DNA from 2 places in the Phascolarctobacterium faecium genome. Region 2 is predicted to be linked to the other one. Evidence: riboswitches for the same ligand, from Rfam matches in the RefSeq annotation. Region 2 holds a riboswitch; the other holds the start of a gene.
The links. Region 2 has a riboswitch for ZMP and ZTP ahead of PFJ30894_RS00735 (L-lactate MFS transporter). Riboswitches for the same ligand answer to the same signal wherever they lie in the genome.

Region 1 (5,338 bases), 450 kb from region 2:
ATGACCAATAGTTGTATAGGAAGATGTGAAAGTTTATAAGGTCGCTGTAAGACTATTATTGACAAAAGCGGTGCGAAAATTACTGATAAGGACATAATAAAGCCAACATTCGTTGCCGTAGTTCCTTCTAATGCCAGATTACATGAAATATAAGCTGAAGCCATACATAATCCTGCTGGCAGATATTGGCTTGCAGAAAGTGCCTGCAGCTGTTTCCTTAAGCGTGTTGCAAAGAAAATTGCGAAGAGAGAAAAAGCCAGACCAAAACGAAAGGCCAGACACCATAAAGGTGTGATACTGGCAAAAGCAATTTTAGTGAGTGGATTACCTAAGCCGTATAGAAAACTTTGCAACAATATGAAAATGATATATTTATTATGTGAATTGTTTATCATCTTTCTCCTTGAATACAAATTGCAAAATAAAATACATTGTGAGTTATATTTTAACAGCTAAATTCGACTAATGCAAACTATTTTGTAAATCAAGATGATTGCTTTGACAATAAAAGGCGTTTTTTTGCCAGTAATGATTGAAACTCTGCTTCTAATTTTTCAGTTGGATTGAGGCTAAGGTGACTGATAATTTCAGCCAGTTTATTTTCTATAAGTAAAATATCTGCTGTTGCTTCAATATACTCAGTGCTTATTTGTTTATTTGAGTAGTCGTCATATGGCCCAGGGAAAAAGTTCAGTTTTGTTCCATCAAAGACTAATAAATTTTTAGCAATGGCTTTAAGCAGGCGGCGGTCATGGGTTGTAAAAATCAAAGTTCCTGGATAATTGCATAATAATTCTTCTAAAGCAGTTACAGCATCCAGATCCAAGTGATTGGTTGGTTCGTCTAGCATAAGTACATTACAGTCACTGACTAATATTTTTGCTAAAGCAGCTTTGACTTTTTCACCGCCGCTTAAAAGCTGTATTGGTTTAAAAAAATCTTCGCGTTTGAAACGAAGTCTTATTAAAACAGTACGTAATAAAGCTTCGCTTTGTGAAGACGTTGACTGTAGGTTACGGAGCAGGTTTTTATCAGGATCAAGAATATCAATATCCTGACTGAAGTAACCTATTTTTGCTCCGCAGGCTATTTGCACATTTGGCAAGTGTTTGTTGTGTGCTTTTAAAAATTGTTTGAGTAAAGTTGTTTTCCCGCAGCCGTTTGGTCCGATGATGGCAAGTTTGTCGCCGGATTTTACTGAAAAACTTGCTGTTTGCCAGAGCGGTTTTTTATCAATAATATAAGACCAGTTATGTGCTCTTACTAAAATTTGTCCCTGCCATAGTTTTTAAGACAGTAAATTCATTTTTATTATTGGTAAGGATTGTCTTTTTTCTATCTGTTTAAGTTTGTCTAACCTCGTCAGTATGGATTGACCTGTTTGCTGTAACTTTTTCTGTTTTTTAGCAAAGTAGGGTTTAGCTCCGGTAATCCTGGCTTCTGATAAAGATATCTTCGTGGTTTTAACAGCTTTTTGCGCTTGCTGCTGTTTGGCAGAAAAAGCTGTTTCTAAATGAGTTTTTTGCATAATATATTTACGATAAGCTTGATCATGAGTTTTTTCAGAAATTATCTTTTGCTGCTGATAATTACTGTAATTACCTTGATATATTTGAAGTTGTTTATCGTCCAAAGCCCAGATTTCATTGCATAATGCATCTAAAAAATCACGATCGTGGGAAACTAATATTAAGGCTCCTGAGTAATGCCGAAGTTCCTTTTCAAGCCATAACAAATGGTCCATATCAAGATTATTAGTTGGTTCGTCTGCCAGCAGCAAACCGGATTGTTGTTTGAGCGCCTGCAGGATGTAGGTTTGAGTCGTTTCGCCACCGCTTTTGGAGAGTCTTTCTTTTAATTGCGGTAGTATAGTCATTGTTGTTTTGCAAATGATTTTTGCGGCTGCAGGAATTGGTCTTATACCTGCTAATAACTCTAATAAAGTTGTTTTTCCACTTCCGTTCAGCCCGATCAGGCCTATACGGCTTTTTGTATGTAGTTTTAAAGCAGGCAGTTTGAATAATAGTCTTTCGCCTAAATAATATTTAAATGAATTGGTTTCGAGGATGTACATATAATTTCAACTCCTAACTTTCGAAGACAATAAAAACCTCCCGATTCAAGACAGAATGGGAGGTGTAAAGGTAGACTTAGCCTCAAATCGCAGAAAATGATCCATTCTGACTTACTGATAAAAGACAACACTTAACAAAGCTTTTGGTTTTAAGCTGTTTTTGTGTCTTTTTCAGATAAGGTGCGAAATTGGATCAGTTTTTCATTCGTTCAAGTGTCCTTTCAATATTCATAATTATATTTTTATAATATAGGATTATAAAATCTTTGTCAACTAAACTCCAGTCCCATCAAAGATGGGAATAAAATCAGCGCTGGCAGCGGTATCTTCCTGAATAAAGCCGTCTTCAATACCGGAATTGAAAAGGTACTGCTCAACTTTTTGATATTCTTCTGCAGTAACAACACGGTTTATTTCAGGGTATTCAGCGGCTCGGCCGCATGGAATATATTGATGCATCAGACTAAACAGGACTTGCCCCGGTTCAAAATTGTCAGCGATCCAGTCTATTACTCTTAGTGTATTTTCTAACATATTCGGTAACAGCAGATGCCTGATAATTACACCACTTTTTAATAAACCATTTTCATCGATTTGGTAGGGCCCGACTTGTTTGTACATGGTTTTTATGGCCGTTGTAGCAGTATTAAAATAATTAGGCGCATTACTGTACTTTATTGCGGCTAAATCGTCACTATATTTTAGATCGGGAAGCCATATTTGTATTTTATTTTTCAATCTGTGTATTGTATCGACAGTTTCAAAACCACTGGTATTATAAATTACAGGGACTGGCAATGGTTCCTGTAAGCTTGCGATAATAGCCTCAGTAAAATGTGTTGCTGTAACTAAATTGATATTATGGGCTCCTTGTTTAATTAAGTCAAAATAAATTTCTTTTAATCTTTCAACGGATATTTCCTGTCCTTTATTTAAACAGCTGATTTCGTAATTTTGGCAGAATGCACAATGTAAATTGCAGCCACTAAAAAAAACAGTGCCTGAACCTTTGGTGCCGCTTATGCATGGCTCTTCCCACATATGCAGTGCCGCACGGGCAACTATTGGCTGCATACCGCAGCCGCAGGAACCGAAAATACCATTTGGACTGTTCATTGTTTCTGCCCTGTCAACTCCGCAGCGGTGTGGGCAGACGTAACAGTAAGTCATTAAAACATCTCCTTTGGAGTATTTTCTAAATTGTAGCATAGTTGGACAAGAGATAAAAGGATAATTGACAAAAAGAGCGGTAAAAAGTATAATCTAAAGCAGAAGTAGGTCATATAACTGACGGAAGTGGATTAACCACGTGGAGTATGACCGGTGTTGCCGACCGTCTGGGCGTTTTACCCCAGAAGTGTCGGTTTTTTTATATATTTTTAAGGAGGAATAGTCGTGAAAGAGCTGCTATTGAAGTATGGCTGTAATCCAAATCAAAGTAAGGCGCGTATTTATAGTAAAATAGGTGAACTGCCAATTGAGGTTTTGAACGGCCGCCCTGGTTATATTAATTTTCTGGATGCCTTTAACAGCTGGCAGTTAGTAAAAGAATTAAAGGAAGCTACCGGCCTGCCTGCAGCAGCATCTTTTAAACATGTAAGTCCAGCCGGTGCTGCCGTTGGATTGCCGATGAGCGATGTACTGAAAAAAATATATTATGTTGACGATCTAGCTCTGACTCCGTTGGCTACTGCTTATGCCAGGGCTCGTGGTGCTGACCGTATGTCATCTTACGGAGACTTTGTCGCTTTATCAGATATCTGTGACAAGGAGACTGCAGCTATGCTGGCTCGAGAAGTTTCAGATGGCGTTATTGCCCCCGGCTATACAGAGGAAGCTTTGGAAATTTTAAAAACTAAACGTAAGGGCACTTATAATATTATAAAAATTGATCCGTCTTATATTCCAGAGATACAGGAAACGAAAGATGTATTTGGTATAACTTTTGAACAGGACCGTAATGAGGCTAAAATTACGTCAGAGCTGCTGGTAAATCGTCCGACTGTCAATAAAGAAATTCCTGAGGATGCAGTACGTGATCTTCTGATTGCGTTGATTACTTTGAAATACACGCAATCGAATTCCGTCTGCTATGTTAAAGATGGACAGGCGATTGGTATTGGTGCGGGGCAACAGTCTCGTGTTCATTGTACAAGGCTTGCCGGAAATAAAGCTGATAACTGGTGGCTGCGCCAGAACCCCAGTGTTTTAGAACTGCCTTTTAAGGACAGTATTCGACGTCCTGATCGGGACAATACTATTGATGTGTATATTTCTGACGATTATGAAGATATACTTGCAGATGGAATTTGGGAACAGTTCTTTACCGAAAAACCAGCTCCGCTGACACGTGAAGAGAAAAAAGTATGGCTTCATAAGCTGCACGGAGTTTCTCTTGGCAGTGATGCTTTTTTCCCGTTTGGTGATAATATTGAACGCGCTCACCGCAGCGGTGTAGATTATATTGCTCAGGCAGGCGGAAGTATCAGAGATGATAATGTTATTGAAACATGTGATAAATATAATATCGCAATGGCATTTACTGGTTTACGTTTGTTCCATCATTAATAACTTTCCGCCAAAGAAAACTTTGGCGGATTTTTTTGAACAAAAATGACTGACAAGTCAGTTTTGTGGGCGTTGGAAGCTGTTGTGGTATTTTTTTTACATAAATCGCATAAAATTGTCTGAAAACTATTGAGTTAGTAAATTTTTTGTGGTAAAATACACAAGGTATAATGTCCAAAATATGTTTATGTTTTAGTAAGATTATGGCAAGTAGGAGATGAGTAGTTCGTGAGTACTGAAAATGTATCGGGAATACTTTTCTTAGTGCAATCGGCTTGTCTGGAAAGGCGCTTTTTAGATGATCCGGCGCTGAGTATAGAACAGTTAAACTGCGGCCAGATACGGATAAGTTTTTCTCTGACGGCCGGTATTGACCTTGATCATCGTGGTAAGGTCCGTAGCAGCGTTATTTATCGTCTTCTTGAATCTGTATTGCAAATCAGCGCTGTCAGCGTTGGTGTCGAAGCTGAAACATTAAATTTTTGTTGTAACATTGTAAAATACACAGCAGCTGAAAAACTTTATGCTGTCTGTAAGATTTGCCATTGCGGACGAATGACTCTTGTGGCCGAAGCTGAGGTATATGATGAAAATGATACTCTGTTGGCAACGGTACTGACGACTTTGTTTGTTGTGGAAACAATTAAGGATATACCCCGTAAATGGTAAAGGCTGACGGCAAGTCGCCTTAACAAG
Region 2 (5,338 bases):
AACTTTATCGAGCAGAGATTTCGGCGCGTCTTTGAAAATCAGATGCGCTTCATCAAAGAAAAAGACGATTTTAGGTTTTTCCGGATCGCCTGCTTCCGGCAGCAGGTCATACAACTCCGACAGCATCCATAATAAAAATGTAGAATATAACAGCGGAGTCTGAAACAGCTCTACGCAATGCAGAAGATTGATATAACCGCGTCCGTCATCTGCTACTGCCAGCCAGTCCCTGATGTCCAGTGCCGGCTCGCCGAAAAACACATCTCCGCCCTGTTCTTCCAAGCGCAGCAGCGCCCGCTGGATCGCGCCTACACTCTGAGCCGACACATTGCCATAGGCAGTTTTGAACTGAGCCGCATTATCACCGACGTACTGCACCATCGAACGCAGATCCTTAAGATCCAGCAGCAACAGTCCCTGATCATCGGCAATCTTAAAAATGATCGTCATAATACCGCTCTGCGTGGTATTCAATTCCAAAAGCCGACTCAGCAGATCCGGCCCCATCTCGGAAATAGTCGTCCGGACAGGATGCCCTTTTTTACCGAAAACATCAAAAAAACGTACAGGAAAGCCTTTGAACTCAAAATTTTCTATGCCTAATTTATGCAGACGTTTCTGAAACCCTTCACTGCTTTCACCAGCCTTGCACATACCGGAAACGTCGCCTTTGATATCGGCCAGGAATACCGGCACGCCCATCTCGCTGAAGGATTCTGCCAGCACCTTTAAAGTAACGGTCTTGCCCGTACCCGTTGCCCCGGCAATCAGACCGTGACGGTTTGCCATTTTCGGCAGCATGCAGATCTTATCCTCGCCTTTACAGACCCAAATCTTGTGTTCATCAGCTAAATACATGGTATTCCCTCCCGCATTTTTATAAAATAAACTACATCTTTATATTAATTTTTATTATACGTTATTTAAGGGTAAGAGTAAACAAGCTGGGCAGGTTCTGTTTTTATACTGCTGTTTTTTTATTTTTCCTTGCTTGACATTATCGTAATTCTTGCTATAATGAGAACATAAATCAAATAGACCTCGCAGGACTGACGGATAAAGTGGAATCAACCACGTGTACTGCGATGCCATAGAAACAGCCGACCGTCTGGGCAGAGAGAACTGATCCCGGATGGTTTTTTTATTTTCCGGCTTTGGCCCTCTCGGATTTTTTCTAGTGTGAAAAGGAGATGTTTACCTATGAAAAACAGATGGCTCATTGCTCTGGCGGCTATCGGCATCCATATCTGCATCGGCAGTGTTTACGCCTGGAGCGTACTGACAAAGCCTATTATGCAGGCTATGGGTTTTACCCTGAAAGAAACGACCTGGACTTTTTCGATCGCAATTTTATTTCTCGGACTGTCAGCGGGATTTTTGGGCGATTACGTTGAAAAATACGGCCCGCGTAAAAGCGGTCTCACCTCGACCTGCTTCTTTGGTCTGGGTATGTTCGGTACAGCGCTGGCACTGCATCTCAACAGTCTGCCGCTCTTATATCTTTTTTACGGCGTTATCGGCGGTATCGGTCTTGGGACCGGTTATATCACCCCTGTTTCGACGCTGGTCAAATGGTTTCCCAACAACCGCGGCTTTGCCACCGGTCTTGCTATCATGGGTTTCGGTTTTGCCAGCCTGATCGCAGGTCCGCTGATGCAGATCCTGGTTGCCAAATACGGACTGGTACAGAACTTTATCATTCTCGGCTGCGTGTACATGGTTATCATGGCCGCCTCCGCCTTATATCTTGAACCACCTAAAGCAAGCAACGGCGGGCCGTCCGGCATTAACGTCAAAAGTATCCTCCCGGATACTCAGTTCACAGCCAAAGAAGCACGCAAAACCTGGCAATTTTACGCACTGTGGTGGATTTTTTTCACCAATATTACCTGCGGTATCGGACTTTTAGCAGTAGCTTCACCGATGGCACAGGAAGTAGTAAAAATGACACCGATGGCAGCCGCCTCCATGGTCGGTATCATCGGTCTGATCAACGGTCTGGGACGCATTTTCTGGTCTACTATTTCCGACTATCTCGGGCGCAGTACAGTTTATGTAGTCTTCTTCCTGATCCAGATCTTTGCCTTCTACGCACTTGCAGAAACAAGCAGTGCCTTCATCTTCCAGCTGATTGTCTTTGTCATCATTTCCTGCTACGGCGGCGGCTTCTCCTGTATGCCCGCCTTCCTCAGCGATCTGTTCGGCACGAAAGAACTCAGCGCCATCCACGGCAAGATCCTGACTGCCTGGGGCATGGCTGGTATTGCCGGTCCTCTGCTGCTGTCCTGGATCCGTGAAACGACCAACAGCTATTCAATTACCCTGTATTTCTTCTCCGCCTGCTTCGTTGTCAGCCTCATCATCGCTGGTATTTTGAAATGGCGTACTTCAGTAGGCGTGCTGATCGAAAAGAAACATCTCTGATTTGACCATAACCCCTTCGCTACAGCTGCGGAGGGGTTATTTTATGCCGTTTTAGACTCTGCCTATTCGTTAACGTCATAACTATCAGTACATTTTATCTACATCTGGTATTCATTTTACTTTCCATACTATATCTGGTTTTATTTGCCACAGCCGATACCGCTACCTGTTCCAACCAGACTTGTAATACTGGAGCAGATAACCGATAATAAAAATAACACCATTTATCAGACTGAAAAGAGGCGGTTATTATGGATACTTCGCGCCCGCGTTATCTTCATATGTTTCTTGTTTTTGTTAAGATCGGCCTGTTCACGATCGGCGGCGGGCCGGCAATGATACCGCTGATACGTGACGAATTTGTTGAAAAACAAAAATGGATCAGGGATGAAGACATTACTGACGTTCTTGCGCTCTCGCAGTCTTTGCCCGGCGTTATTGCCGTCAATGCTTCTACCTTTCTTGGCTACAGGCTGGGGGGACTTAAAGGATCACTGGTAGCAACTATCGGCGTCGTCCTGCCTTCTTTCGTCATTATTTTCGTCATCGTCACGGCTTTCACCTCCAGTGGTTTTGACCAGTACCCCAATATATTGAAATTTTTTGACGGTATCAATTCTGCTATCACAGCTTTATTGATCGCAGCAACTCTGAAACTGATTCCCTATTCCATCAAAAACAATTTTGGCTGGTTCATTCTGGCCTTTTCACTGCTTGGGATCTATTTTTTCAGTCTCGACATTGCCATAATCGTTCTGCTGGCCTCAGCGCTTGGTTACTGCGCCACTAAATATCTGGGAAGTGATACAAAATGATGCTTTATTGGGAATTATTCATTGTCTTTTTCAAAATCGGTCTTTTTTCTTTCGGCGGCGGTCTGGCAATGATCAGTATCATTCAGCAGGAAGTCGTCGGACGCGGCTGGATCCCCGCAGCTGAATATGCACGGATCATCACTATTTCTCAGATCACCCCCGGCCCTATCGCTGTCAATACGGCTACATATGTAGGGGCCAGGGTCTGCGGTCCTGAATTCTGGCATGCCCTGCTTGGTTCTTTTGTAGCTACTTTCAGCGTCAGCCTGCCATCTTTCATTCTTGTCGCCATCGTTGCCCGTTCTCTCCAAAAGTTCAACTCTTCGCTGGCTGTACAAGGTATCCTCAATGGATTGCGGCCTTCAGTTATCGCCTTGATGCTGACCGCAGTTTTCTTTTTTATGCGGATAACATTTTTCCCCGCAGCCGGAACCGCCGCAATGGAAAATCTGCTGACCTATTTCAAATTCTGGCCGACATTGCTGACGGCTTTGCTTTTTTATCTGCATTACTACCGTAACCTGAGCGCTATTCCCTTGATGCTTTTAGCCGGCTGTGCCGGACTGTTGATGTAGAAAAAACACAAAATAACCTGCATACGGCAGGTTATTTTATTTCTTCTTTAATATTTGCAGCCCAGAGAAATGGCTTCGGTCGGGCAGGACTGTCTGCATTTACCGCAGACAATACATTCCCTGTCGCCTACCCGTTTACAATCCATCAAGCAACTGCGTACGCAGCGCTGGCAGGCGGTACATTTACGCGAATCTACCTGCATGCCAAAAACGGCGATCCTGTTAAACAGGCTGTAAAAAGCTCCCAACGGACAGAAAAAACGACAAAAAGGCCGATAGATAAATAACGCCGCAGCAGCCAAAAGTCCAATGATCCAACGCCAGTCCAGACCATGCAGATCAAAGAAATACAGATTGCAGGCAAACAGCAGCAGAACCACATATTTAAAATAACTTAAATAGTACGTAATTTTATTTTTAGACAGCTTCAACATCGGCAGCTTATCTAAAAGCTCCTGCGCCCAGCCAAACGGACACAGCCAGCCACAGATCATCCGTCCCAAAAACAGAGCGCACAAGATGAGCAGCCCCCAAACCCGCCAGCCCAAAGGTAAAGTAAAACCGGTCAGGGTATGCTGCGTCAGCCCCCAGGGACATCCGGCTTCTGCATAGCGGCAATAGCCGCAATTAACTCCGGGCAGACAAACATTTTTCCAGGTCATATCGGCCCCCAGCAGATTGGCGGCACCACGCCCATTATACAAAACCGTCGCCGCAAGCTGCGTCGTCCAGCGTTTAAAATCCTTAACCATTTTTACCGCTCCTTTCCTGTATTGCTTTCATTGTAAGGGCTGGAGTTGACTCACAGTCAAGCAGTTTGCAAAAAATCTACAAACAACGCTTGACCTGGAGCAGACTCCAGCATATAAACTCACATATAGAAGCCGTATAAGCAACGGCAGACCCTATCTATTTGCAACTTACAAACAGAGAAACGGAGGAAATACCATGCTGAAAACTCTGGCCCTGACGCTTACTTTATTACTGAGCTTTACTATGGCTGCCTGCAGCAGCACGTCCGGCACCAATGCCAAAATCGACCAGACAACAACTAACGCAGCTCAGACTGCTCCAACAGACGCAGTCCAACGCATCAGGCTGACACTCGCCAACCAAGACGAGCTTATCCTTAAACTCAATGGCACCAGAGCTGCAGAGGATTTTTTGAGCCTACTGCCGCTGGAACTGACCTGCAAAGATTTTAATAATACCGAAAAGGTAGCTTATCTGCCGCGGCGCCTGGACACACAGGGCGCTCCTGCCGGTTTTGATCCTCAAACAGGCAGTTTTGCTTATTATGCACCTTGGGGTAATCTGGCATTTTTTTACCGTGATTACGGTTATGCCAACAGCCTCATTGAACTTGGTACTGTTGAAAGCGGTATTGAAAAACTGGCCGCTTTCGATAATGATTTCACTATCAAACTGGAACGCCTGCCCTAAAAAAACAGAGCTTGCATAAATGCAAGCTCTGTTTTTTTAGGCTTTCAGCGTTTCCTTCAATATCTCAACGATCTCTTCTTT

Region 1: another riboswitch for ZMP and ZTP. It lies ahead of PFJ30894_RS10415 (phosphoribosylaminoimidazolecarboxamide formyltransferase); the one in region 2 lies ahead of PFJ30894_RS00735 (L-lactate MFS transporter).

What each region holds. Positions count from the first base shown of each region.
Region 1 is NZ_AP019004.1:2,155,027-2,160,364, reverse strand. Features, by position in the region: gene PFJ30894_RS10435 (DMT family transporter) at 1-395, opposite strand, end outside; gene PFJ30894_RS10430 (ATP-binding cassette domain-containing protein) at 485-1,171, opposite strand; gene PFJ30894_RS10425 (ATP-binding cassette domain-containing protein) at 1,289-2,074, opposite strand; gene PFJ30894_RS10420 (4Fe-4S cluster-binding domain-containing protein) at 2,348-3,244, opposite strand; ZMP/ZTP riboswitch at 3,348-3,424, shown strand; gene PFJ30894_RS10415 (phosphoribosylaminoimidazolecarboxamide formyltransferase) at 3,464-4,642, shown strand; gene PFJ30894_RS10410 (hotdog family protein) at 4,871-5,311, shown strand.
Region 2 is NZ_AP019004.1:155,157-160,494, forward strand. Features, by position in the region: gene PFJ30894_RS00730 (helicase HerA-like domain-containing protein) at 1-858, opposite strand, end outside; ZMP/ZTP riboswitch at 1,036-1,121, shown strand; gene PFJ30894_RS00735 (L-lactate MFS transporter) at 1,201-2,424, shown strand; gene PFJ30894_RS00740 (chromate transporter) at 2,676-3,239, shown strand; gene PFJ30894_RS00745 (chromate transporter) at 3,236-3,814, shown strand; gene PFJ30894_RS00750 (4Fe-4S binding protein) at 3,862-4,566, opposite strand; gene PFJ30894_RS00755 (cyclophilin-like fold protein) at 4,763-5,257, shown strand; gene PFJ30894_RS00760 (iron-containing alcohol dehydrogenase) at 5,294-5,338, opposite strand, start outside.